One region of the Paenibacillus sp. FSL K6-1096 genome, then DNA from elsewhere that is predicted to be linked to it. Evidence: riboswitches for the same ligand, from Rfam matches in the RefSeq annotation. Region 1 holds a riboswitch; each other region holds the start of a gene.
What was found. A riboswitch is a leader RNA that binds a small molecule or an ion and turns the genes downstream of it on or off. The one in region 1 is predicted to bind cyclic di-GMP.
Positions count from the first base shown of each region.

Region 2: linked by a shared signal. The riboswitch ahead of MHI24_RS14675 (flagellar assembly protein A) and the one ahead of MHI24_RS21455 (PA14 domain-containing protein) in region 1 are both predicted to bind cyclic di-GMP.
Region 3: linked by a shared signal. The riboswitch ahead of MHI24_RS18745 (collagen-binding domain-containing protein) and the one ahead of MHI24_RS21455 (PA14 domain-containing protein) in region 1 are both predicted to bind cyclic di-GMP.
Region 4: linked by a shared signal. The riboswitch ahead of MHI24_RS05040 (thiamine pyrophosphate-binding protein) and the one ahead of MHI24_RS21455 (PA14 domain-containing protein) in region 1 are both predicted to bind cyclic di-GMP.

Region 1 is NZ_CP150274.1:4,860,681-4,868,413, forward strand. It holds gene MHI24_RS21435 (glycosyltransferase family 4 protein) at 1-943, shown strand, start outside; gene MHI24_RS21440 (glycosyltransferase) at 1,047-2,147, shown strand; gene MHI24_RS21445 (UDP-glucose/GDP-mannose dehydrogenase family protein) at 2,152-3,492, shown strand; gene MHI24_RS21450 (sugar phosphate nucleotidyltransferase) at 3,671-5,044, shown strand; cyclic di-GMP riboswitch class I at 5,193-5,273, shown strand; gene MHI24_RS21455 (PA14 domain-containing protein) at 5,288-7,660, shown strand.
Region 2 is NZ_CP150274.1:3,306,320-3,314,052, reverse strand. It holds gene MHI24_RS14685 (LysR family transcriptional regulator) at 1-359, opposite strand, end outside; gene MHI24_RS14680 (DMT family transporter) at 456-1,373, shown strand; gene MHI24_RS14675 (flagellar assembly protein A) at 1,464-3,071, opposite strand; cyclic di-GMP riboswitch class I at 3,183-3,277, opposite strand; gene MHI24_RS14670 (isochorismatase family cysteine hydrolase) at 3,993-4,676, shown strand; gene MHI24_RS14665 (ABC transporter substrate-binding protein) at 4,704-5,717, shown strand; gene MHI24_RS14660 (ABC transporter ATP-binding protein) at 5,731-6,540, shown strand; gene MHI24_RS14655 (ABC transporter permease) at 6,537-7,289, shown strand; gene MHI24_RS14650 (ring-opening amidohydrolase) at 7,286-7,733, shown strand, end outside.
Region 3 is NZ_CP150274.1:4,201,904-4,209,636, forward strand. It holds gene MHI24_RS18725 (MTH1187 family thiamine-binding protein) at 1-277, shown strand, start outside; tRNA gene MHI24_RS18730 (tRNA-Thr) at 371-442, shown strand; gene MHI24_RS18735 (ASCH domain-containing protein) at 845-1,267, shown strand; gene MHI24_RS18740 (hypothetical protein) at 1,646-2,005, opposite strand; cyclic di-GMP riboswitch class I at 2,566-2,658, shown strand; gene MHI24_RS18745 (collagen-binding domain-containing protein) at 2,739-5,435, shown strand; gene MHI24_RS18750 (alpha/beta hydrolase) at 5,900-6,868, shown strand; gene MHI24_RS18755 (HD domain-containing phosphohydrolase) at 7,365-7,733, shown strand, end outside.
Region 4 is NZ_CP150274.1:1,104,501-1,112,233, reverse strand. It holds gene MHI24_RS05055 (3-oxoacyl-[acyl-carrier-protein] synthase III C-terminal domain-containing protein) at 1-523, opposite strand, end outside; gene MHI24_RS05050 (hypothetical protein) at 562-912, opposite strand; gene MHI24_RS05045 (carboxymuconolactone decarboxylase family protein) at 1,018-1,386, opposite strand; gene MHI24_RS05040 (thiamine pyrophosphate-binding protein) at 1,432-3,045, opposite strand; cyclic di-GMP riboswitch class I at 3,189-3,287, opposite strand; gene MHI24_RS05035 (methyl-accepting chemotaxis protein) at 3,792-5,042, opposite strand; gene MHI24_RS05030 (WYL domain-containing protein) at 5,110-6,066, opposite strand; gene serA (phosphoglycerate dehydrogenase) at 6,268-7,733, opposite strand, start outside.

The DNA.
Region 1 (7,733 bases):
CGGGCGCAACACGGTGAATCTCGGTGCTCCGGCGGCGGCGCTGAAGCTGCTGGCCTACGGCCGGAGGCTCGCCCCGCTGCTGAAGGAGGAGCAGGTGGATTGTGTACACACCAATTCCCTGAAGTCGGCCTTCTATGGAGCAGTGGCTGCCAAAAAAGCCGGCGTGCCCCTGATCTGGCACATCCGCGATCACATCGGGGCGCCTTACCTGAAGCCGGTTGTCGCCAAAGCGATCCGGCTGCTGTCACGCCTGCTGCCGAACGGCGTCATTGCCAACTCCCATTCCACGCTGAATGCGCTGGAGCTGCCGCGCTCGAAGAAGACGCTGGTCGTCTACTCAGCGTTCGCCAAGGCCATCGGCGAGGGCATCGCAAGGCGCGAGCAGAAGGATTTCAACGTCCTGCTGGTCGGCCGCCTGGCCCACTGGAAGGGCCAGCATATTGTGCTTGAAGCGGCCAAGGCCTTCAAGAATGACAGCCGGGTGAAGTTCTGGCTGGCCGGGGACGCCTTATTCGGAGAAGAGGAATACAAGCAAGGATTAATCCAGCAAATGCAGCGGGACAACATTACCAATGTCAGCCTGCTGGGTCATGTGGATGATATACAAGGACTGATGAGCAGAGCAGATCTGCTGATCCATACGTCCATCACGCCTGAGCCGTTCGGCCAGGTGATTGTCGAAGGCATGGCGGCCGGACTGCCGGTGATCGCCTCCAATGAAGGCGGGCCGGTGGAGATCGTGGTTCCCGGCGAGACGGGGCTGCTGATCCAGCCCGGAGATCCCGCGGTTCTTGCCGAATCCATCACCTGGATGCTGAACCACCCCGAGGAGCGTAGAGTGATGGCGGACCAGGGAATGAAGCGGGTGAAGGAGCATTTTGTCATCGAGAACACGGTTAAGGACATTGTCAATTACTACAAGGGTCTGCTGGCTGCTACCTGACCGTCCGTACTCTGAATGACGCCAGGGCTTGCATCAACATCTGTCACTTCCATGCGTTCACGGCTTGATGATGCTGCTCCATAAAACTTTGAGGATGATTCACATGAAAATTGCGATCGCGCACGATTATTTAATCCAGATGGGCGGAGCGGAGCGGGTGGTGGAGGTCTTTCATCACATGTATCCCGAGGCTCCGATCTTCACAACGGTATTTAACGGAAGCCGCCTGACCGATAACCTCAAAGATGCGGATATCCGGGCCTCGTGGCTGCAGAAAATTCCGGGCGTGAAGCAGAATTTCAAGGGAGTGCTGCCGCTCTACCCTATGGCGGTCCGCGATCTGGACTTCAGCGGGTATGATATCGTCCTAAGCTCCAGCAGTGCTTTTATGAAAAGCATCCAGGTGCCCGAGTCCACCTTCCATCTGTGTTACTGTCACACCCCCATGCGCTTCGCCTGGGACTACGACACATATATGGAGCGGCAGTCCAATTCGGGATTGTTCAAAAGACTGCTGAAGGTCTACATGCAGCGCCTGAAAAGCTGGGACCAGCGCACCTCCAAAAATGTCAACCAGTTCGTAGCCAACTCTTCGGTGGTGAAGACGCGGATACAGAATTATTACCATCGCGATTCCGATGTCATTTTCCCGCCGATCAATACGGCCCGTTTCACCGCCTCCCCGACCATCGGGGATTACTATCTGATCGTCTCCCGGCTGGTCTCCTACAAGCGGATTGACCTGGCGGTGGAGGCGTTCAACCGCAACGGTCTGAAGCTGTACATCGTCGGTGACGGGCCGGACCGCAAGCGTCTGGAAGGGATGGCCAAAGGAAATGTCTCCTTCCTGGGCCGGCTGGCGGATGAAGAGGTGACAGGGCTGATGTCGCAGTGCCGGGCGTTTATTTTTCCGGGGGAGGAAGACTTCGGGATCACGCCGCTGGAGGCCAACGCCGCAGGAAGACCGGTTATTGCCTACCAGGCCGGCGGAGCGCTGGATACGATTATTCCTTATGTGAACGGCGTCTTCTTCCCGCATCAGGAGGTTGATGATCTGCTTAAGGCCATTGATGAGGTGGAGTCCTATGCGTGGGATATCGACCAGATTATGGGCCATGCACGCAAATTCGATGAGCAGGCGTTTATGGTCCGGTTCAAGCAGTATGTGGAACAGGCCTACGTCAATTTCCTAAGAGGAGGATGAAAGTATGAAACTCGCAGTTATCGGTACCGGCTATGTAGGACTTGTATCAGGCGTGTGCTTCACCCTGAATGGAAATCATGTCATCTGCGTGGATAAGGATGAGCAAAAGATCGGGAAGCTGAACCGGATGGAGTCTCCCATCTATGAGCCGGGCATCGAGGCCCTGATCGAGATGAATCTGCGGGAGGGCCGGCTGAGCTTCTCCTCCGATCTGCAGGAATCGGTCCGCCGGTCAGATATCGTCATTCTGGCGGTGGGAACCCCTTCCCTTCCGGGCGGCGAAGCCGATCTGAGATACATTGAAGGCGCGGCTGCCGAGATTGCCCAGGCGATGGAAGGCTACAAGATCATTATGACTAAATCGACCGTACCTGTAGGCACCAATGAGAAAATCCGCAAGCTGATCGCCTCGCACACCCATCATCCCTTCGATATCGTCTCCGCCCCCGAGTTCCTCCGCGAAGGCTCCGCCATCCGCGATACGCTTCATCCGGACCGGATCGTTATCGGACTGGATAATCCGTCGCTTGAGCCGACCATGCGTGAGCTGCATCAAGGGTTCACGGAGAATATATTCGTCACGGATATCCGCAGCGCCGAGATGATTAAGTATGCGTCTAATGCTTTTCTGGCGACGAAGATCTCGTTCATTAATGAGATTGCCAACATCTGTGAAAAGGTGGGAGCCGACGTAACCGAGGTAGCCGAGGGAATGGGAATGGACCGGAGAATCGGATCGACCTTCCTGCAGGCCGGCATCGGCTATGGCGGCTCCTGCTTCCCGAAGGATACCAATGCGCTGATTCAGATTGCCGGCAACGTGGATTATGAGTTCAAGCTGCTCAAATCGGTTGTTGAGGTCAATAAGGACCAGCGGTTCATGATCCTCTCGAAGCTGCATGAATCGCTTGGCAGCCTGCGCGGAGCGGTCATCGGCATCTGGGGCCTGGCGTTCAAGCCGAACACCGACGATGTACGTGAGGCTCCGGCCCGCGAGATCGTGGAGGCGCTGGTCGCAGAGGGAGCGGTCGTGAAGCTGTACGATCCGATCGCTGCGGATAACTTCCGCCGGGAATACGACCACCCGCAGCTGCGCTGGTGCGGCCTGGCGGAAGAGGCGGCGGAGAACAGCGATGCCGTCTGCCTGCTGACCGACTGGAGCCAGTTCAAGGAGATCAATCTGCATGTGCTGGCCGGAACTATGCGCCGCAAGGTGCTGATCGACGGCCGCAACGTCTACGACAAGGAGCAGATCGAGGGCACCGGCCTCGAATACATCTCCGTCGGCCGCCCGCAGATGGGCGGGCTCAGCGGCTACTCGCCTAGCGTGGCTGGCGCGGTGTAGGGCCATGCGCTCGGCCGGGCGGGGGGCCCCCGCCACCCCGCGCCGATGAGGTGCACTAATGCACCTGAATCCGTAGTTAGCGGGCCGTGCGAGCGAATGAGGTGTATAAGTGCACTTTGATCCCAATAACAATCCGATATTCACGCAACAACACATATAAACTTAGGAGGGTTCCCATATGAAACTGGTACTTCTATCAGGCGGTTCAGGTAAGCGGCTCTGGCCCTTGTCCAATGATTCACGGTCCAAGCAATTTCTGAAGGTATTGGAGAGCCCGGCAGGCGAACCGGAATCGATGGTTCAGCGCGTATGGAGACAACTCGAAGAGAACGGCATGGCCGGGTCTTCTTACTTGGCAACCGGCCGCAGCCAGGTCGAGATGATTCAGAGCCAGCTCGGCAGCGAGGTGCCGATCATCGTGGAGCCGGAACGGCGGGATACCTTCCCGGCCATTGCGTTGACCGCAGCGTACCTGTATTCCATCGCCGGCGTCTCGCCAAGCGAGACCGTGGCAATTCTGCCGGTGGACCCGTATGTGGAGTCTTCCTTTTTTGAGACCGTACAGCAGCTGGAGAACACCATGCTGGTGAGCGGGGCGAATCTGGCGCTGATGGGCGTTGTTCCCGAACATGCGTCAGAGAAATACGGCTATATCATTCCAACGGATGCCGAGCCGGGCGCTAGCGGATATCTGAAGGTGAGCCACTTCCAGGAGAAGCCGGACCGCCAGCAGGCCGAGGAGCTGATCCGCCGGAACGCCCTGTGGAACTGCGGGGTATTCGCCTTCCGTCTGGGCTATCTGCTGGATATCCTGCAGCGCAAAGGGCTGCCGCTGAACTACGAGGAGCTGCAGAAGCAGTATAAGCTGCTGTCCTCGATCAGCTTCGATTATGAAGTGGTAGAGAAAGAGGAGAACATCGTGGTTCAGCCGTACGCCGGATTCTGGAAGGACTTGGGCACCTGGAACACGCTGACCGAGGAGATGACCAACAATCTTGTCGGCAAAGGCTTCGTAACCGCAGACTCCGAAGGCACCTCCCTGATTAACGAGCTGGATATTCCGATTACGGTGATCGGGGCCAAGGATCTTATTGTGGCGGCCAGCCCGGACGGGATTCTGGTGACCCATAAGACGGAGAGCCCGCGGATTAAGGAGGTGCTGAAGTCTTTTGAACAGAGACCGATGTATGAGGAACGCCGCTGGGGCCACTACAAGGTGATTGACTATGTGAAGTACGATGAAGGCAATGAGGTGCTGACCAAGCGGATCTTCATCAATGAGGGCAAAAATATCAGCTACCAGCTGCATCACAAGCGCAGTGAAATCTGGACGTTTGTCAGCGGGGAAGCGAGCATTGTCATTAACGAGAAGCAGCATAATGTGAAGGCGGGCGATGTGGTGCGCATTCCCGAGGGGACCAAGCATGCCATCCTGGCCCTGACCGATGTGGAGTTCATTGAGGTGCAGACCGGGTCGGAGCTGGTGGAGGAGGATAATATCCGCATCACTCTGGATTGGGAGGATATTCAACTGCATCAGTTCATTTCATAGTCCTATTATAGGTCCAACTTATCTATTTAACCAATTGTGACGGAATCAAAACAGGTACACAGAACTATTTATTCGGAAATTTTCGCGTTTGCTCTACAATAAATTTGCATAAAGACGATACTTACGGTAAGAGGGATTGATCCTTCCAATACGACAAAGGCAAACCTGCTCGAAAGACAGGGACGCAAAGCTATAGGGCCTTCGCAAGAGTGGCAGCCTGGCTACCGAAAGGAAGAGAATATTGTGAAAACTTACCGTAAGTCCCGTTTGCTCTGCGCTGTGTTGTCGCTGGCTGTAATTGTGTCTGCTGTACCGCTCGGATTGGGTATAGCCCCGTCATCGGTTAAGGCGGCTTCTGCTGCCGGAAAGCCTGTGAATCCCAATGCTTCGGCAGAGGCTGTCAAGCTGCTGAACAATCTCTATGAGATATCCGGCAACGGTATTATCTCGGGACAGCATGACTATTTCGAGAGCCCGGATGAGCTTAGCAACAAGCTGAAGGGGACCAGCGGACAATATGCGGCACTGCACGGTTATGAGCTTGGAGCGGTTGGCGGACAGACGGAGAGCGGAGTAGCCGCTCAGCGCAAGAATATTGTATGGAGTGCAACGAACTGGTCGAGAGCGGGCGGGATTGTCGCCATGACGTTCCATCAGAGCCTGCCGGGCACCAAGTATGAATGGTCGAATGTGCAGAAGCCGCTCAGCCAGGCAGAGTTCAATAAATATGTGACCCCCGGCACCCCTCAGTATAATGCGCTGATTGCCGATCTGGATAAAGTGGCCGTGTCTCTGAAAAGCTTACGCGATGCCAAAGTCCCCATCCTCTGGAGACCTTACCACGAAATGAACGGCGGATGGTTCTGGTGGGGCAAAAAAACGAATTTCACTGCGCTATGGAATATAATGTATGACCGTTTCGTTAACGTTCATCAATTAAACAATCTGCTGTGGGTGTGGAACCCGAATGCGCCGAACTCGAACTCGGACCCGTATGAACGGACTTACCCGGGGGCGGACAAAGTGGATGTGCTGGCAGCAGATATATATAACAATGACTATTTGAACAGATATCATGATGAGCTGGCCGAGCTGGCAGCCGGTAAGCCGATCGGCATCGGCGAGAATGGCGAAATGCCGAATATCTCCAAGCTGAAGCTGACCCAGCAGAAATATGTGTTCATGATGAACTGGGGCAAGATGCTCTATGAGAACAACAGCACGACTACGATCAAGAACTTCATGAATAACAGCTATACCTTAACCCGTGATCAGTATAAAAGCTGGACAGCGCCAGCGGCGGCACCGTCACCAACGGCGGCACCGTCACCAACGGCAACGCCCACGCCCACGGTGACTCCGTCACCGACAGCAACGCCGACACCGTTACCGACGGCGACACCAACACCAACACCGACGCCGACACCGTCTCCCACGCCTACGGTGACTCCGTCACCAACGCCAACACAGGCACCGGTGGCTATGCCGCCAGCAGTGCCGGGACAGAAGCCGGCTCCGGGCGAACCGGAACCGGCGTACACCCGGAGCGGTCTGCTTGGAGAATATTTCAAGAATATGACGCTGTCGGGGACGCCTGTAATGGTACGCAATGATGATGTCATCAGCTTCAACTGGCGCCAGGGCACACCTGATGCCGCGCTTGGCACAGACTACTTCTCCATCCGCTGGACCGGCCAGATTAAGCCTGCGTACAGTGAGACTTACCAGTTCTACACCACATCGGATGACGGTATCCGCCTGTGGGTGAACGGTACAGCAGTGATTGACAGCTGGGTCAAGCAGAGCGGAACCGCCCGCACAGGCAGCATAGCTCTGAACGCCGGACAGATGTATGACATCAAGGTGGAGTATTACGAGAACGCAGGCGATGCCAATGTCCATCTGATGTGGCAGAGTCCCAGCCAGGCGAAGGGTACGGTTCCGGCCAGCGCGTTGTTCTCGAAACCTGTAAACGCAGCTACGCTTGAGACGCCAACGCCAACGCCAGCAGCACCAACGCCGGCAGCAACACCAACGCCGGCAGCAACACCAACGCCAACTGTAGCACCTACACCAACACCAGTATCTACGCCAACACCGACAGCAGCACCTGCACCAACGCCGACACCTGCACCAGCACCAACGCCAGCACCGGAGCTTCCTCCGGCAGAGGCTCCTGCTGCGGGCGGGCTATACGCGGAATACTTCAATAACATGACGCTTACGGGCACCCCCGCTGTGGTGCGCACCGATGATGTGATTGAATTCAACTGGCGTCAAGGCTCGCCGGATGCTGCAATCAGCATCGATTTCTTCTCGGTAAGATGGAGCGGCAAGCTGAAGCCGCTGTATACCGAGACCTACCGGTTTTATACTCACTCCGATGACGGCGTGCGCGTGCGGATTAACGGCGAGCTGGTCATCGACAGCTGGGTGAAGCAGAGCGGCACCGAACGCATGGGCAGCATCAGCCTGAACGCAGGTGAGCTCTATGATATTCAGGTAGAGTATTACGAGAATCAGGGAGATGCGAAGGCACGTCTAATGTGGGAGAGCAACAGCCAGGTCAAGGGCACGGTTCCGGCCAGCGCGCTGTTTCTTCCCTCCGTCTCCTAAATTTTTGTGCTCTTAAGGTCTGCCGGCTGTTTTCATGGCGCTGATACTGGTTAAGAGGTTACAATTATAAATC
Region 2 (7,733 bases), 1.6 Mb from region 1:
CCGGGGTACCGGGCTGAGAGGGTGCGTATGATCTTCGGGACAAAATAAGCGGCGGCAACCGGAAAAGCGCCAATGCGGATGTGGCCCTTCTCCAGCCCCTTCTCGGCGGCGATCTCCTGGTCAATCTTGTCGAGGCCGCTGAGAATGCTGCGACAGATGACCAGAATCCGCTTGCCGATACCGGTCAGCATCAGCCCGTTGCGCCGGTCACGCACCAGCAGCTTCACATCCAGCTCCGCTTCAAGGGCGGAGATGGCCCGGCTGACCGCAGGCTGGGTCATATTCAGCTCCTCGCCGGCTCTGGTGAAGCTGCGGCTCTCGGCGATTAAGACAAACAGACGAATCTGAGTGTTGTTCATATCTTATTTGTTATGCCCCTCATGATTATTATTCATTTCAATTATGACTAGAACTATTGTATCATTTGATAAGAAAACAAGGCAAGGGGTGAAGGAATGCAGAAGCGAAACCAAACGATAGGCTTGTTAATCTTCCTGGTTCTGGTCTGGGGAATTAACTGGCCGCTCTCCAAAATAGCCTTAACCTACGCTCCGCCCTTGCTGTTTGCCGGCATCCGTACGGTCATTGCCGGTATTCTGCTGATTCTTGCCGCCATGCCGAATTGGAGGCGGCTGCATTTCCGGCAGCTCTGGCCAGTCTATCTGACGTCTGCTTTCCTAAGTATAGTCTTCTACTATGGCTTTCAGACGGTTGGCCTGCAGTATGTGCCGTCAGGGCTATTCTCGGCGATTGTATTCCTGCAGCCGGTGCTGCTGGGGATCTTTGCCTGGCTCTGGCTGGGTGAGCGGATGTACGGGCTTAAGATTGCCGGGCTTGTCATCGGATTCCTTGGGGTCGGTTCATTAAGTATTGGGGGATTGACTGGCAGTATCTCGGCGGTCGGTGTACTGCTGGCCTTAGCCAGTGCGGTCAGTTGGGCGCTGGCGACGGTCTACACCAAACGCAATGCGGTCCGGGTCGATATGCTGTGGATGACAGCGATGCAGATCATGATCGGCGGAGTTATCCTGCTGGCGGCAGGCTCCGTCTCGGAGAGCTGGAGTGATATTAACTGGAGCGGAACCTTTGTAGCGAATACACTGTTCATTGCGGTGTTTGTGATCGCGCTTGGGTGGATGGTCTATTTCAAGCTCATCAATGAAGGGGAAGCGGGCAAGGTGGGTTCGTTCACCTTCCTGATTCCACTGGTATCGATCGGCTCAAGTGTAATTCTTATGCATGAGCAGATTACGGTGAATCTGGTTATCGGCATGTTGCTGATTGTAGGCAGTATTATCCTGGTGAATGCCAGAATAGGCCGGAGCGCAAGGCAAGCTGTGCAGTCCCCGGTAACAGAAACAGGCAAGGACTAAGAAACGGCTGCTCCCTGGAGAAGGGGGCAGCCGTTTCTTGGTTCAGAGAATAGATAGGCTGTAGCAGACTCAGATCATTACTGCCCGCTGTCACCCGCGCAGAAGCAGCGCTCCGTCCGGCTCCAGACGGCTGTCCTGCGAGCCGGCCAGACTGATCATCGCATGCTCCTCCTGAAGCTGCTCGACAGCTCCGGCCAGTCTGCGCAGCAGCTTGGTGAGACTGCCCAGCAGGCTATCTGTAATATGTTCAGTGAACTGGCCCGGATGGGCGAAGATCTCCAGCATCTGCCGGAGCTGGGCCGTATCCGGCGCAGACTCCCCTTTCATCACAGCCAGTGCGGATTGAAGTCCATCAATCATGCCTCCAAAGTGGCAGTATTTGTCCTCCAGCAGCAGCATAACCACCAGCCCGTATTTTACGGATTGCTGACGGGCCTCTACATTCCGGGCCAACTGCCCCGCAGCTTCCCGCAGCCCTTCCGCTTCGGCCAGCAGCAGACTGGAGAGGCGGTGCAGGCGGTGCTGCTGCACTCCGGCCAGTCCGGCGTACAGGCTGCTGCCGGTAACGTGGCCGCTTATATAGATGCTCCCGGTTGCTATAATGGTAGACTTGCTTACGCAGCCATAGATATACACGTTCCCCAGCGCCTCAATACATGCTGGCCCTTCCAAATCTCCATTTACAATGATATCGCCTGCGAACAGGAAGTCCCCGGCTTCCTCAATCATCTCCGGGGCCATAAGCCGGACCGGCGGGAAATCGCAGGTCCGGACGCTGCCGCCTGTTCCGCAGATCCGGGGACGGCCGGAATGCAGTGCCATAATGCTGCCGCAGGGCAGGAGACGGACATCCTTTCCTGCGGTAACGGTGATATCCTGCGGCGGAGGCGGAGGCAGAACGCCTCCGTCTGTATCGAAGCCGGGAATGCCGTCTTCGGCCGGCAGCTTGCGGGCGAAGACCTCGCCCTCCCAGGCGAAGGGGGCTCCGGGGAAGCGGAGATACTCCAGCGGGTCTGCCGCTTCCTCCCCGTGATTCGCCTGGAGCATTCCGTTGCCCGCCAGCGTATGCTCCGGCAGCGTGAACTCCAGCCGCGATTCCTTGCCGGGCCGCGGGGCCCGCCCTTCGGCGATGCAGACCGGAAGATAGGTAGGGTTCTCAAGCTCTGCGTACAGGGCCGGGATGTTCAGGTTGCGCAGGATATAACGGTTATCCAGGGAAGCGATAATCTGTTCTATAGTAAGTGTGGACAACAGTGCCGCCGGATTGGGCCGGGCGCGGACGACCGCCTCGCAGGCAGCGGGGGAGTTGACCAGATTCCAGGCGTACTTTTCTGCGCGGTATAGGGTGAAATAGACTTTGAGCTTGTCCGGGGAGGCAGTGATCTGATACTGCGGCTTCTCGCAGATCTCCCAGGTAATATCATCTGCTGCGGTTACCTCGGTCGGTTCTGTGACGGTCTTGCCGTTAATTTTCAGGACAACAGGGTGAACAGCAGAGATTCTGGCGGGTATACCGCCAGCCAGCGGGGGAGTGATGAAAATCTGGTTGTTCTGCACGAGGATGATTCCATTCTTATCTCCATTAGTCCCGTCAGAAGCTCGGCCCTCTACAGAGAATGAATCCAGCAGACCGCCCCGCTCAAGCATCAGGGACTCCACGAATTCATATCGTTTTGGTTCGATGAACTGCTGCGGCATTATAGTTACCTCACTTTTTCGTATAATCAATGGCATTCGTACAGACAAGAACATCATAAAGCCTGGAAGCGGGAGCACACTCCCGTAAGACAGCCGGCTTACGTGGTCTCTATTGGCGGCCTGGCGACCATGAACGCGGTTACGACTGCGTTGTTAGGCCCATTGCTTTGCGTCCTGCCCTTTCGGGAAGTTTGCCTTTTAGAAATAGATCAATGATATACACACTGTATGAGGGAGTTTATGGATCGACTGTAATCGACAAAAAGAGCTGAAACTGGTTCCTTCGTTATATTAACTTCTGCAAACAAGCTTAATTCTAGTACTTAAAGAGCTATTTTTCAACTATATTATGCCTATTTATCAAGTTTCGTAATATCTGCAACACTAATTTTTCAGAAAAACTGGTTTCCCAGCGTTTACAGCTTATGGAAGACGGCGGGGCGGCGATGGGGGCGTGCAGACCGGATGTAGTCGAAAAACCGATCACAATTGGCTGGCGCGGGGTGTGTGGGCGGAATGTAGTCGAAAAACCGATCACATTGGAGGGCAAGAGGGTGTGTGGGCGGAATATAGTTGAAAAACCGATCACATTGGGCAAACGCGGGGCTATGGAGCGGAATGTAATCGAAAAACCGATCACATTGGGCAGACGCGGGATACGAGGGGCAGATATGGGTGTGAGGTAACGGATGCGCGCGAAAGGTAGAAAGCGACCGTAAACGGGGTGATTCACACCTTTTAAATGTCACTTATGTGTTAACTATGTTAATAAACACAAATTTTTATCTTAATATTTCGTAATAAAAACGAAGACACTCTAAATTCTTTGTAATATAATCTAACTCATACCAAAGAAACATAAATAAATGTTAATAAAGTTAACATTAATAGAGACAGGGCAACAGGAGAGGAGCATGAACCATGCAGATTGCAGCAGCACCCTACACTTGGCCGTATGACGGTACGCTTGACCCGGCGAAGACGGCACTGATGATTATCGACATGCAGACGGATTTCTGCGGCAAAGGCGGTTACGTGGACAGAATGGGCTATGACCTCTCGCTGACGGCAAGAGCAATCCCGCCGATTCAGCGGCTGCTGGCCCGCATCCGGGAGATTGAAGGCTTCACCGTGATTCATACCCGGGAGGGCCACAAGCCCGATCTGTCCGATCTTCCGGCGAACAAACGGTGGCGGAGTAAACAGATCGGCGCCGAGATCGGCTCGGAGGGACCGGCGGGACGTATCCTGGTGCGGGGCGAACGCGGCTGGCAGATCATCGATGAGCTGGCCCCTGCCGAAGGAGAGTACATTGTGGACAAGCCGGGCAAAGGCAGCTTTTATGCCACAGACCTGGACCTGATCCTGAAAAATAAAGGCATTACCCATCTGATTCTGACCGGAATCACCACCGATGTCTGCGTGCACACCACGATGCGGGAAGCCAATGACCGCGGGTACGAGTGCCTGATTCTGTCGGATTGCACGGGTGCTACGGATGAAGCGAATCATCTGGCGGCACTGAATATGGTTCAAATGCAGGGCGGCGTCTTCGGCAGTGTGAGCGATTCGCAGGCAGTGCTTCGGGCACTGGAGCAATACTAAACTACTTCATAAATTGGGGGAATCATCATGTGGAACAAGTCCAGAACCAAAGCGTTTATGCTGTTAACTTCACTGCTGCTGCTCCTGACAGCCTGCGGCAATAATGCAGGGACAGAGAAGGCCGAAGGCCAGGGAGCGGAAGGCTCCGGTGAGCTGAAAAAGGTGGTGCTCCGGCTGAAGTGGATTCATCAGGCACAGTTCGCCGGTTTTTATACCGCGGTAGAGAAGGGTTTCTATAAGGAAGCAGGGCTTGATGTCGAGATCCGCCCGGGGGGCTCGGATTTCCCGGCGGTGCAGATGGTCGCTTCCGGCAGTGAGGAATTCGGAGTGACCGGAGCGGACCAGATCATTATCGCCAGAGAAAAGGGCGTGCCGGTCACCGCATTATCGGCCATCTACCGCAAAACCCCGTTCGTAATGTTCGCGCTCAAGGAGTCCGGCATTAAGACGATGGACGACCTGGTCGGCCAGAAGGTGGGCATCAAGCTGGGCGGCAATGAAGAGCTGACCTTCCGGGCCATGGAGAAAAGCGCAGGCATCGAAACGTCGCAGATTGAAGAGATGCCGATCAAATATGACCTCAGTCCGCTGCTGACCGGACAGGTCAAGGCTTGGCCCGGCTATGTAATTAATGAGGTGCTGGCGGTAGAGGAGCAAGGTAAGGAAGTCAATATTATTGATCCGAACGACTACGGCATCAACTTCTATGCAGACACGCTGTTTACCACCGAATCGGTGATCAAGAAGGACCCTGAGATGGTGCGGGGATTCGTTCAGGCCTCGATGAAGGGCTGGGACTACGCGGTGCAGCATCCGGAGGAAGCGGCAGAGTTCGGCCTGAAATACGGGGAGAAGCTCGATCTGAAGCATGAGGTCAGTATGATGAAGGCCAGCATTCCGCTGCTGGAGCCGGAGAAGCTGCCGCTGGGCTCGATGGATGAGGACGCCTGGAAGACACTGCAGGAGAATCTGATCGACCTGAAGTTTGTCAAAAAAGAACAGGATCTGGGCGCATTATTCACCAACGAGTATCTGAACTAAGGAGGGACCGAAGATGACAACAGCGATCCAACGTAAGACGGATTCTGCCCCCGTGCAGAATCCCGATGCCCGCGAGGTCATGCTCTCTCTGCGCAATTGCTCCCTATCCTTCGGAGATGTACCGGTTCTCAATAATGTCAGCCTCGATGTGTACCGGAATGAGTTCATCTCCATTCTCGGGCCAAGCGGCTGCGGGAAATCTACGACACTGCGGCTGATGCTGCGGCTGTTAAGCCCGGAAGCGGGCGGGGAGGTTGCTTATTCCTCGCCTGATCTGTCGCTGGGCATGGTTTTTCAGAAGCCGGTCCTGATGCCGTGGCTCAGTGCGCTGCAGAATGTCATGCTGCCGCTGGAGCTGGGCGAGAAGAAGAAATTTAGTAAGAGCGAAGCACGGGAGAAGGCGGAAAGCGCCCTGCGGCTGGTCGGCCTGCAGGATTACCTGAACCATTACCCGCATCAGCTCAGCGGCGGGATGCAGCAGCGGGCGGCGATTGCCCGCGCGCTGGCTGCCGATCCGACCGTGCTGCTGATGGATGAGCCGTTCGGTGCACTCGACGAGCTGACCCGCGAGAAGCTGAACTTCGAGCTGCTCCGGCTGTGGGAGAGTCCCGAGACCAGTCTCAGTAGCATTGTCATGGTGACCCATTCGATTCAGGAATCGGTGCTGCTGTCGGACCGGGTTGTGATGATGTCACCCCGCCCGGCCGGAGTCACAGATATTATTCCGGTCCCGCTCCCGTCTCCGCGTGAAGCCGGGATGGAGGAGCTGCCGGAATTCCACCGGACCGTCAAAGCACTAAGGAAGCAGGTGAAGCATCTATGACCGCCAGAATCAAAGACAGTCTGTACCCCGTTACTTTTGCTCTCGGCTTCCTGATTCTATGGGAGCTGGCTGTACGGCTCCTGTCCGTACCGGTCTACCTGCTGCCGGCGCCGACCGCAGTGGTCTCGGCCCTCACCGGCTCCCTGTGGTCGCATACGCTGGTTACGCTGGGCGAAGCCCTGGCCGGATTCATTCTGGCCAACATCCTCGGCCTGGTGACCGCCATTATATTCGTGCATTCCAAGCCGATTGAGAAGGGAATGTTCCCGCTTGCTATCGCCCTGAAGACGACTCCGCTGGTGGCGCTGGCGCCGCTCCTGGTCGTGTGGCTGGGGACCGGATATTCCTCGAAGGTGATTGCTTCGATGCTGATTTGCTTTTTCCCGATCCTGGTGAACAGTGTCAAGGGCCTGAAGGCCATTGAATATGAAGCCTGGGAGCTGTTCTCGACCTATAAGGGCACCAAGCGCGAGATCTTCTGGAAGCTGCGGCTGCCGACCAGCCTGCCTTACATCTTCTCTGCCCTGAAAATCTCGACCTCGCTGGCCATTGTCGGAGCGATTGTCGGTGAATTCGTCGGGGCTAACAAGGGGCTGGGTTATGTGGTGCTGGTCTCTTCCTATCATATGGACACCCCGGTGATGTTCTCGGCGATTATTGCCTCCGCGCTGTGCGGCCTGCTGCTGTTCTGGGGTATCGGGCTGCTGGAGAAGAAGGTTATTTTCTGGACCAGGAGTGATGATCTATGATGAAATGCTCAGTATTCAAAATCCCTGCAGGTGCGCCGCACGATATGTCCGGCCTGCAGTTGTTAATTGAAGACGGACGGCTCCGGCCGGAAGAGGTGGTCGCCGTATTGGGCAAGACCGAGGGGAACGGCTGTGTCAACGACTTCACCCGCGGTTACGCGGTCATGGCGCTGAAGGGGTTCTTCGCAGCATCCGCCAAGGGAGGAGCTGCTGATATCTCCTATGTGATGTCCGGCGGAACCGAAGGCGTGCTTAGCCCGCACTTCACAGTGATCAGCCGCAGCGGCCAGGCGGAGCCTTCAGGCTCTGGCGGCGGGCAGAAATCGCTGGCGGTAGGCGTAGCCAGAACAAGGGACTTCCGGCCGGAGGAGCTGGGGCGGCTCACTCAGGTGGACGAAGTGGCCGATGCGGTAGCCCGGGCGGTTCTGGATGCCGGAATCGTAT
Region 3 (7,733 bases), 660 kb from region 1:
TCCGATTGGCACAGGCAGTACCAGTCTCAGCAGCTACGTGGCTGATATGCAGCGCGTGCTGCAGACGATGGAGGGCATCACCTATGAGCTGACTTCGATGGGGACGATTATAGAAGGACCGGTGGACCGGATTCTCGCAGCGGTAGCCGCGCTGCATGAGTCGCCGTTCACTGCGGGCGCGCAGCGGGTCTCCACCTCGCTGAAGATCGATGACCGCCGCGACAAGCTCTCCACCAGCCGCAGCAAGCTGGAATCCGTGGAGCGCAGGCTGCAATAGGACCCGTCCGGCAGGCCCATTACACAAAAAGGGTTGCGTTTTTGGCTGGAAGAGTTATAATATTTTTTGTTTGGCAGACCTCAGCGTCTGTAAGCTGGTGTAGCTCAGGGGTAGAGCAACGCACTCGTAATGCGTAGGCCGGGGGTTCAATTCCCTTCACCAGCATATTATGAATGGCGATAGTGGCGCGGTATTCGGAACTTCCGAGACCGCGCCATTTGTTTATTATGTAAGGAGACTAAGAGGGGATAACGATTGGATTTTCTCCACTTACTAGTGAACGATTAGACTCTGCTGGGGAGATAGTTGGACAAACAACACTTAATTTTTCGCCTTTCCCCTATTTATAGTGTATCCGTTAAGAATAGATGCTATTTTTCCAACTGCTTCTATTCATTCGGCAGAAATCGCGGAAATAAGATACGTTTGTCCATTTGTTGGCCGCAGGGAGAGTTCAGCAGCTTCATGAGGGACACTCCTTCCCGGCAGTTGCCTTAAGTGTACCATCATCCCCCTGCCATTAATCCATCATCGAAGCTATTTCAAAATAAAGGAGGAAACTCATCCATGAAATGTCTCACCATCCGCCAGCCGTGGGCAACCCTGATTGCGCTGGGCGAGAAACAATTCGAGACCCGTTCCTGGTGGACGCTGTACCGCGGACCCCTGGCGATTCATGCCGGGATGCAGGTGGATAGAGCGATATGCCTGACTGAGCCCTACCGGTCGGTGCTGGCCCGCCACGGTCTTACTTCGGATGATCTGCCGACGGGAAGCATTATTGCAACCAGCCGTATAGCCGATTGCCTAGAAGTTACATCTCATGAGGTACAGCAGGGCTGGCCGGGCGGGAATGAATATGTGTTCGGTGATTATACGGAAGGACGGTTTGCCTGGAAGCTGGAAGAGGTGGTTCCGCTAGTTCATCCGATACCTGCCAAGGGACGTCTGGGCTTCTGGGAATACCCTGTACTTGAAGAGGACATGTGAGTTACCGGCAGCGGTTCATGTATTTTTTTGGCGGGATTAGCCGTTGGCGGGTATAATAAGGATATTCGGCGGTAAATCCTCTTATATATAGAGTAACAGATTCTGCGGCAGATGCCGCTGGAGCCTGAGGAGACGGCCGGGAAGGAGCGTATGCATCATAGATGGGTAGCCTTCTGATTGCATGGCTTTGTATGCTTTGTTTGTACCTTGTGTTCAAGGATCAGGTAAGCCGTAAAATTCTTTACCCGGTAGTTGCGGCAGTGATCTGCGGCACGCTGGGGTTTTGGAAAGTATTGATGTAGCTGTATGCCAAATGTTCTTGTGGTGAAGTCCTGCCTTGCGGCAGGCTTCTTTCTTTGGCCCAATTCTTGAAAAAGCTCACCCCAGCCCGTCCAGCCCCAGATATCTGCGCATGTGCAGGGTGGCTTGGGCGTTAATAACATCATCCAGCAGCAGCATCCGTTCGTGGTAGCCCCGGCAGATGTATTTGGCTTCGACGCCGGCCTCCAGCCGCTGCTGCTCGTAGACCTTCAGCCTGCGGGCCCGCATCCCGGCACGAACCTCCTGCAAGTCAGCCGCCGCCGCGTGAACAGCAGACTGGATGACCTCTAGATAAGGAGCGGGTGTGCGCAGCTCCAAGGACATGACGGAAGCATCGTGTTCGAAGGCGGATAGAATCAGCGGCAGCAAAATATAGGATTTGACCAGCATATTGTCCTGACTGTCTGCTCTATGCATCGGACTCAACCTCTCTATAAGAACATGTATTCCCATTCTAACGCAAAGTTCAAAAAATAATCAATGGGTTTTATCAAACAACCCTATCAATGTGACATAATTCACAAAATAAAATAAAGAATTGCTTTATATTAAATTTTAGATATTAAAGATTAAAAATAAAGCGTTCAAAGGAGAATGGAAATGAGTGTTGATGGAAGTCTCCGCCGTGGTCTGGTCTTCGGGTTCCTGCTCAGCATACCGCTCTGGATGTCCCTGCTTGGCTGGCTTCAACTGCTCTAGGACATATGGACCAAAATTTGATATTTAAAATTTACAATTTTATAGATGGCCTCTGCTCTCTTACGGCTGCATGCAGAAAAGAAAGACTGTGCCAAATCCTTGCGGGGCAAGGGGTTGTCCCGTGAAGTTTTCGAAAAAAACAGGTAAATATCTCCTTGGAATGGATTGACAAAAGGGCTGCAAACCAGCTAAACTTAATTTAGTTCAAAAGTAACAAATGTCATAGACTCGCTCAGCATGAATACATATGTAATGACAAATGCATATGCATATCCAATCATGTACAAACGCAAACCGTATCGAAAGAACGGGACGCAAAGCCTGGAATCTACAGCCGCGCAAGTTGTGGCTAAGGTCGTCCGGCCGCCGTGAAGCTAACCCTTCGTGGCGGTCTTTTTTTGTTATAGTTCTGCGAGAGATTCATAGATTAGTTAATAGGAGGTGCAGACTATTGAAAAAAAGTATACGCAAAACAGCCGCTGTCTTTCTGGCAGGCGTAATGGCCCTGTCCAGCGTTGTCATCTGGGGGACAAATATAAGAGCAACTTCCGGAGCGCCGTACACTCCCGCGGGTGTTTTGGGGGTTGCGGGGAATTTTAATGCTTTTATCTTCGGGGATTTCGCACAAGAGAATGACCAAATTGAGGGGCGTCTTGCGGCCGGGGGGAATATTACTCTAACAGGGGGATATGGAGTAGCAAGAGCTTACAGGGATGCTTCACCCACGGATGTGCTCGTTGCCGGCAAGAAGTTCACCCACTCGGGCAGCGGAGAAATTTACGGAAATGTCGTGTACGGGACCAGTATTTCCGTTAATGAACCTAGTGTGAACATCAAGGGGGCGAAGAAGCAGGGGAGCCCGATAGATTTTGCAGCTGAACAGCAGGCGCTAATCTCCCGCTCCGCAGAGTACGGGGCATTGTCCGACACGGTGGCGATTGACAACAATGGTTACGGGACGCTTAAGATCAAAGCGCCGGATGCCTTCAACGTCGTCCATGTGGATGCCGCTACAATGGCGAAAACCAACTATATTGAGTTCGACATCGCTCCGAGCGCCACGTTGATTATTAACATAAGCGGGTCTACAGTCAATGTGCCGAGCTTCGCGATGAATAACGGCAAGCCCCGCCAGGTATTATTCAACTTTTATCAGGCTAGTCAGGTCAATATCGAATATACCTCGTTCTTGGGGACAATTCTCGCTCCTAGAGCTGACGTTCATTACAAAGGAGCAGAGCTGTACGGGACATTGATTGCCAAAAGCTTCACTGGCGGAGTTGAAATGCACCTTGGACCGTATGAGGGAGAGGGGCCGCCGCCGAGTCCGACGCCTACTGTGACACCGACACCGACGGCAACACCATCACCAACGCCTACGTCGACCGCGACACCGACGCCAACGCCAACAGCAACACCAACGCCAACAGCAACACCAACACCAACAGCAACACCAACACCAACAGTAACACCAACGCCGACGCCAACAGCAACAGCGACACCAACACCGACGCCAACACCAACGCCGACAGCAACAGCGACACCAACACCGACGCCAACACCAACACCAACGCCAGAACCGACACCAACGACGGAGCCGACACCAACGCCAACGCCAACGCCAGAACCGACACCAACACCAACGGCGGTGCCAACACCGACGCCAACACCAGAGCCGACACCAACGCCAACGGCAGTGCCGACACCAACGCCAACGGCAGTGCCGACACCGACGCCAACGGCAGAGCCGACACCGACGCCAACGACGGAGCCGACACCAACGCCAACGCCAGAACCGACACCAACGCCAACGGCAGTGCCAACACCAACGCCAACAGCGGTGCCAACACCGACACCAACACCAGAGCCGACACCAACACCAACGGCGGTGCCAACACCAACGCCAACACCAGAGCCGACACCAACACCAACACCAGAGCCGACACCAACACCAACGGCGGTGCCAACACCAACGCCAACACCAGAGCCGACACCAACACCAACGGCGGTGCCAACACCGACGCCAACACCAGAGCCGACACCAACACCGACCGTGACACCGGGACCAACGCCAACACCAGAACCGACGCCGACGCCAACACCGACACCAGGACCAACACCAACGCCAGAGCCGACGCCAACGCCGACACCAGGACCAACACCAACGCCAGAGCCGACGCCGACGCCAACACCGACACCGGGACCAACACCAACACCAGAGCCGACACCAACACCGACACCAGGACCAACACCAACACCAGAGCCGACACCAACACCAACGCCGACACCAACAGCGACGCCAACGGTAACACCGACACCAACACCAACGCCGACACCAACAGCGACGCCAACGGTAACACCGACAGCAACACCGACAGCAACACCAACGGCGACGCCTACGGCAACACCAACGGCAACACCGACAGCGACACCAACACCAACAGCGACACCGACAGCAACACCAACGGCAACACCAACAGCGACACCGACAGCAACACCAACAGCAACGCCAACGGTAACACCGACAGCAACACCAACGGCAACGCCGACAGCGACACCAACGGCAACGCCGACAGCGACGCCAACGGCAACACCGACAGCAACACCAACGGCAACGCCGACAGCGACACCGACAGCGACACCAACAGCAACGCCGACAGCAACACCAACGGCAACGCCGATAGCGACACCAACAGCGACACCGACAGCGACACCAACGCCAGCGCCAACACCAGTGATACCGGCGTCAACACCAAACCCGGGGCCGCCGTTTAGCTTCCCGACAGTGCCTACGCCGACACCGATTATCGGGTTCATCGTGAACAGTAGTGAGGTGGCGCTTGATGATGATCCGCTGCCGCTTGGACCTGTAGCAACACCTGCGGCAACACCGGGACCAACGCCTTCGGCAAAGGTATCTACAGCCGCAGTAACACCTGCACCAACAGCAACGCCAATACCGGCAACGGAAGTCATTCTTGCGGATGACGAAGTTCCGTTGGGCAGTGTATCCGCAGATACGGTTGCAGGCGGCACGCTGCCTAAGACGGGTGAATCCAGTCCGGCACCGTACTATTTCACCGGTCTGGCACTGGCTGTTCTGGGAGTAATCCTTAGAACGGTGACCAGAAGCAATAGACACAAGTAAAGAACCAGCATTATAGTTCCAACTGGCAAGGGCTGTTTCCCGGAGAAGACGTTCTCCTGGAAGCAGCCTTTTATTAATTAATAAGGAGATGGCGGCTCGTGGCCAAATGTAATCGAAAAACCGAACACATTCGGTGCTGCGTGGGCGCGTGGTCCAAATGTAATCGAAAAACCGAACACATTCGGCGCTACGTAGGCGCGTGATCCAAATGTAATCGAAAAACCGAACACATTCGGCGCAGCGTGGGCACGTGGTCCAAATGTAATCGAAAAAACGAACACATTCGGCGCTGCGTGGGCGCGTAGGCCAAGTTCGCGGGCAAGTGTATGTGCTGGTGTTAAGACGGCGGCCTGCCCGATTTCTTAGTTGACCCTTGACCGTGCTATACTAACCTCAAAATGAAGGTCAGGCAGTAACTTGCATTCCGTATAGGGAATGGCTGCTTGCCGGGAGGAGGAACGCCGATGTGGAGTATATACGTGCTTGCGGCGCTGATTGTGATCGTCGGGGGCTTGGCGTATGCCGGTAATTATTTATATGGAGTCGCCATTAAGCGGGCACCCAAGGAATTCCTGGGCAAGACTCCGGACCTGAAAGCCGATCCTCCGGTGGCCGGGGCTTCCTGGGCAGAAGGAGCGCAGTGGGTGGCACAGCACAGCTTCCGTGAGGTGGAGCTGACGTCTGAGGACGGTCTGAAGCTGCAGGGGTATTATCTTGCCTCGGAGCGCGCCGCAGGGCGTACCGTTATTATTGCCCACGGGTATTCCGGCAAGGCTAAGGATATGGGAGCTACGGCCAAGAATTACTATGACAATCTGGGCTATAATGTGCTGCTGCCTGACGCCCGGGGCCACGGCCGGAGTGAAGGCAATTATATCGGCTTCGGCTGGCCGGAGCGCCGCGATTATCTGCAGTGGATTCAGTTTGTGCTGCAGGAGAACGGCCCGGAGGCGCAGATTGTGCTGCATGGCGTATCGATGGGCGGGGCCACGGTACTGATGACGGCCGGTGAGGAGCTGCCTTCCCAGGTTAAAGCGGTGGTTGCCGATTGCAGCTACACCTCGGTGAAAGCGCAGCTGACCTACCAGCTGAAGCGGATGTACCATCTCCCGGGCTTTCCGTTTGTGCATATTGCGAGCTTCGTGACCCGGCTGAAGGCCGGTTATACCTTCGGGTCCGCCTCAGCGCTGAAGCAGGTGCGCCAGGCCCGGGTGCCTATACTGTTCATTCATGGAGATGCAGACAAGTTCGTGCCTTTTGCGATGATGGATGAGCTGTATCAGGCCTGCCGGAGTCCGAAGGAGAGGCTGGTGGTGCACGGGGCGGGGCATGGTCTGTCTTATGACACGGACAAGGATGTATACATCCGCACTGTAGGCGAATTCGTGGAACGTTATGTCCACAGCCCGGCTGCGGCTGAATTCTTACATTAAAGGCCCTGAAACGTAGACGCGCCCGGTATCCGCAGACAGCGGGTACCGGGCGCTAATTATGTTCCACACATGGGGCCTCTCCCTGACAACAGGGGAGCAGCAAGCCATGTTTATTCGGTATATTCATCCCCCGCCGTCCGTGAGCGTGACGGGTGTCGTTGTTCCTTGTTATTTCCAGCAGCCGTATGGGCGAGAGCAATCCTTCCAAAACGACAAAAGCCCTACCTCTCTTTTGTCCTTGCGGCTCCTAGGCCGCGCCAGTGTGAATCGGAATACTATATTCGAATTTAGTCTCATAAAAAGGAAGAGTCCTGCAAGAAAACGTAAGATTTATTGTCCAAACCGCCGATAATAAAAACAGGTGATTCATCGGCCTGACATCTTCTTGATGGGGATAAACATACACGATAACAAAAATATTACTATATTATAGCATGGAATTCATATAAACACAACTGGATATTGAGCCAAGGCTAGGACGGAAATGAGGGCGCAGATGAGACTATACAGAAGATTTTTGAGGAATCAGGTCCGTAACTACATATTTGGCTCTGCTGTGGCTGTGCTGGCTGTCGGGAGCCTGATCATGCTGTCTTCGCTGGAGATCAGCCGGGCGGAATATATCCGCCTCCTGCTTGTGTTGGCCTTCTCATTCATCATCATGGCCGGTACGGAGATAGTCGTCTTCGTGAACCAGATGAGGCCCATACGGGCGGCATTGCTTGAAGAGAACAGTACACTCCCCATACTGGAAAAAGCCTATCTGCATACTCACCAGCTGCCGAGGCGCGCCGTTCTGCGGATTATGGGCCCGCATCTTCTCGGATTGTCCCTGCCGGCTATACTGATTACGTACTGGATGATC
Region 4 (7,733 bases), 3.4 Mb from region 1:
GTTCCAAGATAACTGCGGCGGCAGCATCGCCGAAGTTGGCATAGTACACGGCATCATTCTTGTCCGCATGCGGAGCAACATGATCCGAGCCGATAACCAGGGCGCGGCGGATTCGCGGATTCGCCATCATCTGACGGCTGACCTGCTCTACAGAAGCGGTCATTCCCGCACAGTTGGCGTTGCTGTCGATGCAGATCGCATGGGACGGCCCGTTAATAAGCCGGTGGATCATCAATGAATTCGTAGGAAAAATGTATTCAGGCGTTTGGCTTGCATAAGCGATCAGGTCAATGTCTGCACCGGTGAGCCCTGTCTTCTCCAGAACATTGCTCGCGGCTTCATAAGCCATCGTCAAGGAGTTCTCATCCGGGTTGTCGATGCTGTAGCGGTATTCACGGCCCAGAGTGGCCAACAGTCCACGGATATCAATGCCTTTATCATCAAAGTGCTGAATGAAGAAATCATTGCCGATTCTTGTGCTTGGATGGTAGATATCAATGTCCTTAATACGAATTCCCGCCATAGTAGACCCTCCTCAAAGTTATGATAGCGTAAGTGTGCTTAAGCCTGAACGGTGGAGGTGATCTCCAGGTTCTCAAGGCCGGCTTTGCGTCCCAGGCGGGCTAATTGCATCTTCAGAATCGGATTGTTCTCCAGGGTCAGACTTACCTTCTGGAAGCCGTCCGACTTGAACATGATGAAGCAGCCTTCCAGCAGCGGCACGACATCAGGAGCAGTGACGTTCAGCTTGCGGCAATCGATATCAAGGGCATATTCGGCCGGGTTAATCGGATTAATGGTCTGTTGATAGGCTTGGATGGATTTCAGTCCGTCCTCGTTGGAGAAGGTTCCTTCCAGTTCAATATTAATGACTTTCTTAGCAGTGTCTGTCTTCAGAACAAATTGTCCCATGTTGATCTCTCCTATATTTGAAATAACATGATAATTCAGCCGTTAAGGTATGGTTATCATGTTGCAAAACCTAAAGTGAAGTGTTGGTATGACCTCAGCGCTCTGCTATTTGATATCCTCAAGGGTATCCAGCAGCACATTGAAGGCCGAAATAACCCTTGGAGCGCCGATTACCGGCACCAGATGAAGCAGAATGCCTTTGAGCTGATCGACGGTCATGCCTACCCGCAGCGCCATTACATAATGAACGCCAAGCTGTTCATACTGGCCCATTGTGATCAGAGAAGAGATCACTGCAATCTCTTTCCAGTCTGAGCCAATCGTAGTCCGCTGAAAAATATCGCCATAGGCGTTCCCCATAATAAACTCGGCTAATTCCGGGAAATGCTCTTTGATCGGAGCCAGGGCCTTGGCCCCGTAGTCTCCGGAGAGATTGTTGAAATGATCCAGCCCGCGGTTGATGTTCGTATTCACTCGTCTGCCTCCTGATTGTAGGTTACTGGTTATGAATGGTCCGGCTTAACTGAGATCCAGCGTGCGGTGGGCAGTAGGCGGCACTTCATCGCGATCGGTCAGCAGCTCGATAACGGCTGTCCGGTTCAGAGCGAGCGCATCGCTGACTGCGGCGGCGAATTCCTCTTGCGTCTCACAGCGGAAGCCGGCTGCGCCCAGAGATTCAGCAAATTTCACAGCATCCACCGGAACCTCGTATACTGTTCCGTCAATGCGGCCGGTTGTCTTCTCCATCCCTTTCAAGGCCATATCCAGCTGCTTGTTGTTTACAACGATGAAAATTACTGGGATATTCTTGCAAACCGCGGTGTTGATTTCAGTTCCGAGCATCATAAAACACCCGTCACCGGTAATGCAGAAGACGGTCTCTTCGGGAGAGGCAGCCTTGGCGCCGATGGCCATGCCAATTGAATTGCCCATGCAGGCAAAGTAGGCATCAAATATGAAGCTTCCCGGCTTCCTGACCTTGAACCATTTCACCGCATGGAACCCGTGGCTGCCGTCATCGACAAATACTTTGCTGTGATATGGAATCAGCCCGCTCATCGAGCTCATCACCGAAGCCATGGAGAGCTTGGGCAGCTCAGGCAGCTCTTCCTGCGGACGGGGAGGAACCGGGAGCTTGCGTCTGACAACCGCAGAAGGGGCCGTCTTCTGCAGATACAGCTCCAGATTGTCCCGCAGATCGCCGCCGACATAGATGGCAGGGGAGCTGAGGATTTTGCCGACAAAGGTAGGATCTGTATCGAACTGGATCAGTAGCTTCGGATGATTCTCCGGCTTCAGATTGCAGATGGTCATATCGCTGAGCCGGGAGCCCAGTACGATATGCAGGTCACTGCTGTTCATCATTTCATCGCCGTGAGCACAGCCGCCAACTCCGACAGGACCGTGATAGAGCGGATGATCTTCCGCAATCGCGCCTTTGCCTCCGGGGGAGGTCACTACAGGGATGTTGAAGGTCTCGGCGAATTGAACCAGCTCCTTGTGTGCGCCGGAGCGGTTAACCCCTTTGCCGGCAATAATCAGCGGACTGGCGGAAGTCTGAATGGCGGACAGAACCCGTTCATAGTTATGGTAGCTGACGAGCCGCTCCCGCTCGGGCAGAACAACCCGGCACTCCTCCAGGCGCTCTGTCTGAACATCGAACGGAATGCAGAGATGGACCGGGCCTTTTTTGTCACCTAGGGCGATGGACAGGGCATGGTTGAGAATCGTACTGAAATGGTCACCCCGCTCTACCAGCTTGCTGTATAGGGTAGCCGGCCTGAACATTTCCGCCAGATCGGCCAGGTAGGATGTCGAATCCTGACACTGAGGGATGCCCAGCTCCTTAATGGACTGATGCCCGGTGATGAACAGAACCGGAAGATTATTGGCCTTGGCATGGGCGGCTGCGGTGAGCAGATTGGTTCCGCCCGGACCGGAGGTGCCGAAGGCAATGCCGAGTTTGCCGGTCTGAAGGGCGTAGCCGCCGGCTGCGAAGCCGGAGCTGGATTCATGCCTGCCGGGAATGAATTCTATACCGTAGTCAACAAGCTTAAGAGCGATGGGACAAATCGACTTGCCTATGATTCCAAAAGCATGGGTAACCCCAAGATTCCGTAATGCTTCAGCCATATAATCTGCAACTGTCTTCAGAACATCCACCCCGCAAGTTGTTAGTTTGTCTATCTAGCAATAGAAAACCTGTACTCTGAAAAAGGAGCACAGGTCTGTTGCACGAATCACCACAATAGAACGCTAATAGGCGTTCAACGTTGTTCAGCAACCTGGCTGTCATGGTCCCATTGCTGGTGAATGAGACTGTAGATCCATGGCTTTGCGTCATTTCCTTTCGGAGAATTTTGCCCGGTATGTTGTTATATATAAGGCTAAGGGGAATTTTCCTTTACAATATATTCCTAGCTCCGCTTTTGTCAATATACCCCGTGAGAAGAAGCTCGGAATTTGACGAATAATCAGGAGTTAAAACGAATAAATATTTTGATTTTCAAACTTTTGAATGAAGCGCTGTCAGGATGCCAAAAGTCTTAAAATGCAAATAATCAGTGAACCAAGGAATTATGCATTATAAGCCTTGAGACTCATTAACAAGGGGGGGTTATTAGGCTTGTAGAAGGTTTTAGCAGAGGATAGAGGGGAGGGAAGAACGAAAGTAGGGCTAAAGAATCATGCGTTTGGTGGCTGGAAAAGCATTGAGCATATAGCCTCAAAAGGCGGGCAGTCAAGAAGTACAAAGCTCATTTTTATGCGTTATGCACAATCTTAACAATTTGTGAATATTACATAACAATCTTCATTTTGGGGCAAAAAAACAGGCACATCCGCAGGTGAACCTGCAAATATGCCTGTCTCTGACAAGGCTAGAATTTGAAGATTTGAATCGTCTTCTGCAGCTGGAATACAGCCTGGGTCATCCGCTCTGTCTCATCGGCGACGGACTGCAGGGCATGAATCTGTTCGTTCATGGCAGCGGATACCTCTTCGGTCCCGGCTGCCGTCTGCTGGGTAATGGCCGAGATATTCTCGATGGCTCCGGAGATCTTGAGCGCGCTCTCCAGCATCAGGTCGCTCTCTGCCGAGAAGGAGGCGATCTGCTCGGTTATGTATTGGACGCTGTTTACGATCTGGGAGAAAATGTGGGCTGTCTCGGTAATCATCTCATTCTGCATCTGGACAACCTCTTCGTTGATGGCGATATGATCGATGGCCTGCTTGATATCCGCTTCGATGCTGCGTACCAGACCGAACACTTCTTTGGTGGATGCGGTTGATTCTTCAGCCAGCTTGCGGACCTCCTGGGCTACTACGGCGAAGCCGCGGCCATGCTCACCAGCGCGGGCCGCTTCAATCGAGGCATTCAGCGACAGCAGGTTGGTCTGCTCGGCGATTTCAGTAATGGTCTTCGTAATCATCGTAATGCCGCGGGCATTCTGTGAGAGGGCCTCGATGGTATCGGCGACCTTTTGCGTGGCCTGGATGTTCTTCCGCATCCCTTCGGCCTGGGTATCTACAGACTGCCGACCCTTCTCAACCAGTTCTAATGTATGTACAGAGCGTCTGTTCATTTCTTTGGTAGAGTTCGTGTAGTTGGAAACCTTGGTCTCTATATCCTTGATGGATTCCGTCATCCCTGCGATATCGCCGGAGATCTCATTGGCACCCAGCGCCAGTTCATTGGAGGAGGAGGCGACCTGTGCCATAACGATCTTCAAGTTTGCATTCTTGTCTTCGATGCCGCGGCTCGCGTCCATAACATGGCGGGTAATCTGGGAGGCATCCGTCAGGATTTTTTTGAGCTTGTCGATCATGGTGTTGAAGGAACGGCTGATGTCCCCCATGGACCCGGTCTCGTCGGCCCGGCTGGTGAAATCGCCTTTGGCGATCGTGTGGGTCACATTGGAGATATTATCAAATGAGGATGTAAGCGTTCTCTCAATGAAGCGCGAGAGCGGATAAGTCAGCGCAGCCAGCACCGCCACAAGGATGATGCCGACGAACAGCCTGTCCATCAGGATCAGTGTGATCAGCACCGGGACAGCGAATAAAGCGGCGACCAGGTAACAGCCGGTAACGATCTTTTGTTTCAATGACAGCTTACTCATCCAGTCCATCATGAAAAGTTCCCCCTAAAAAATTAATGTGTATTGTAATATTATAGGGGATTATAGGGCGATTGGTCTATAAGAATTCATATAATGCCGAAGCCCTACGCAGAGCCGAAGTCACAGCGGATGTCAGCTCCTCCGGTGCGGTCACCCTGATACCCGGACTGAGGGACAGAATGATCTTGCAGGCCGACTCCAGGGTATGAAATTCGGCCTCCGCCTTGATCCAGCCAGGGTCTGCAGCCGGCTCCTGGTGCAGAATGCGGACATAACGCTCCCGCTCAAGCTCCTTCATGGTGTCCGCCGTCACGAGCAGACTGGCAGGATAACGGGGGAGTGCGGATTTGAACGCGGCGGTGGACGCCTCCCAATATTCCGCCAGGTTGAAATCCGCCGGCCGTACCACCGGCTCGCCGGTGATTTCCGCCCGGGTGATCCTGGAGACCCGGTAGGTCCGCAGTCCTCCTGCGGTATCGGCGGCAACATACCAGACACCGCGTTTGGCGACAAGCCCCAGCGGCGAGATGGTCCGCTCGGCTGTGTCTTCGCCGCGTACATAGGTTATGAGCACCTGGCGTTCCTCCCATACGGCCTGCTGGAGGATGGTGAGGCAGGGATACACCTCACCGGAAGGATGCCAGCCCGCGCCGTCAATATACACCCGCTCGCTGAGGAAGCCCGTAAGCGTGGAGGGCTGACGCATTACGGCTGCCTGAAGCTTGCGGGTTGCCGAGGAGAACTCCTCCTCCATATCCAGCGCCTGCAGGATCGCCGGATCAGCGGGCAGCAGCAGCGCGGCGATCTCGCCCGGGTTCATTCCGGTCAGTGAGGTCCGGTAGCCCTCAGCCAGTCTCCAGCCGCCTTCACGGCCGCGTTCAGCCAGTACGGGGATACCGGCGGTGCCCAGCGCCTCCATATCACGGAAGATCGTCCGCTCCGAGACCTCCAGGCGCTGTGCCAGCTCGCTTGAACTGAGTTTGCCCCGGCTCTGGAGCAGCAGCAGAATAGATAACAGACGGTCAGCTCTCATCACGGCAGCCCCCTTAAACGAATAATTATATATGTCAGTGGTTGTCATATATAAGGTATATATTAATAAAGAATACGGGTTTACGCAAATGAAAGACAAGTCCCGGCGTTCCGGATTGCAGAGTAAAAGCAAAAACACTCCCCGGAGTGCAAGGCCAGCGCCTGCAATCCGGGGGAGTGTTTGATTTTGACTACATAAGAATTAATTCAGAATGATTTCCTCTGCGGTGTTGATCTCAGGCAGTCCGGCCAGCTTCACCAGAACCTCCTGCGGCACCGGCTTGTCAACAGTCAGCAGCATAAGCGCTGCTCCGCCGACGATGGTCCGGCCAACCTGCATCGAGGCGATGTTGACATCATTCTCGCCAAGCAGCGTACCGACATGTCCGATAATCCCCGGCTTATCATTATGCGAGATAACGATCTGATTGCCTTCCGGAGCGATATCCACCGGGAATTTGTTGACCTTGACAATCCGTTCGCCGTAGCCCTGCAGCAGAGTACCGGCTACCAGGCGTTCCTCATCATGCTCTGCCTTAAGCGTTACAGTGATGAGGTTAGTGAAGCCTTTGGTCTTGGAGGCCTTGGTCACTACTACATTTACATCCCGGGTCTTCGCCAGATGCATCGAATTGACGATGTTGACATCGGCCGCGAAGTGGCGGGAGAGCACGCCCTTGACCACATAACGGGTGAGCGGCTGGGTATCCACATCGGAGAGATCTCCGGCATATTCCACATGAATCTCGCGGATCGCCCCGTCGGTAATCTGGCTTGCGAAGCTGCCCAGCTTCTCGCCGAGGGTGAAGTACGGCTGCAGCTTGTTCATCACGCTTGGAGCTACCGGCGGAATGTTAACCGCGTTGATGAACGGCTCGTTGCGCAGAATATGCAGCACCTGCTCCGATACGTCGATCGCCACATTCTCCTGGGCTTCAATGGTCGAAGCGCCCAGATGCGGGGTTACGATAATCTTCGGATGCGTCAGGAACGGGTGGTCGGCCTGCGGCGGCTCCTTCTCGAAGACGTCGAAGGCTGCTCCGGCAACAATGCCGCTGTCGATTGCTTCAACCAGCGCCATTTCGTCGATTACGCCGCCGCGGGCACAGTTGATGATGCGCATCCCTTTTTTCATGACCTCAAATTGCGGGCGGGAGATCATATGGCGGGTCTCCGGGGTAAGCGGCGTATGCACAGTAATGAAATCTGCCCCGCGGACAATATCGTCCACCGATGCCAGCTTCACTTCCATTTTCTCGGCGCGGTCTGCCGTCAGGAACGGATCATACGCGAGAATCTCCATTCCGAAGGCTTTGGCGCGCTTGGCGACCTCGCTGCCGATCCGTCCCATTCCGAGCACGCCAAGCGTTTTGCCGCGCAGCTCGACACCGATGAAGGTCTTGCGGTCCCATACACCGGAGATCGTCTTAGCGTAAGCCTGCGGAATATGGCGGGCCAGTGCCATCATCATGGCAAAAGCATGTTCACAGGTCGTAATCGTGTTGCCGTCCGGCGCGTTGATGACAACGACACCGCGCTGGGTCGCCGACTCCAGCTTGATATTGTCGACACCGACTCCGGCGCGTCCGATTACCTTGAGATTAGTACCGGCTGCGATAATTCTGTCAGTTACGGTGGTCTGGCTGCGGACGAGCAGGCCGTCATATT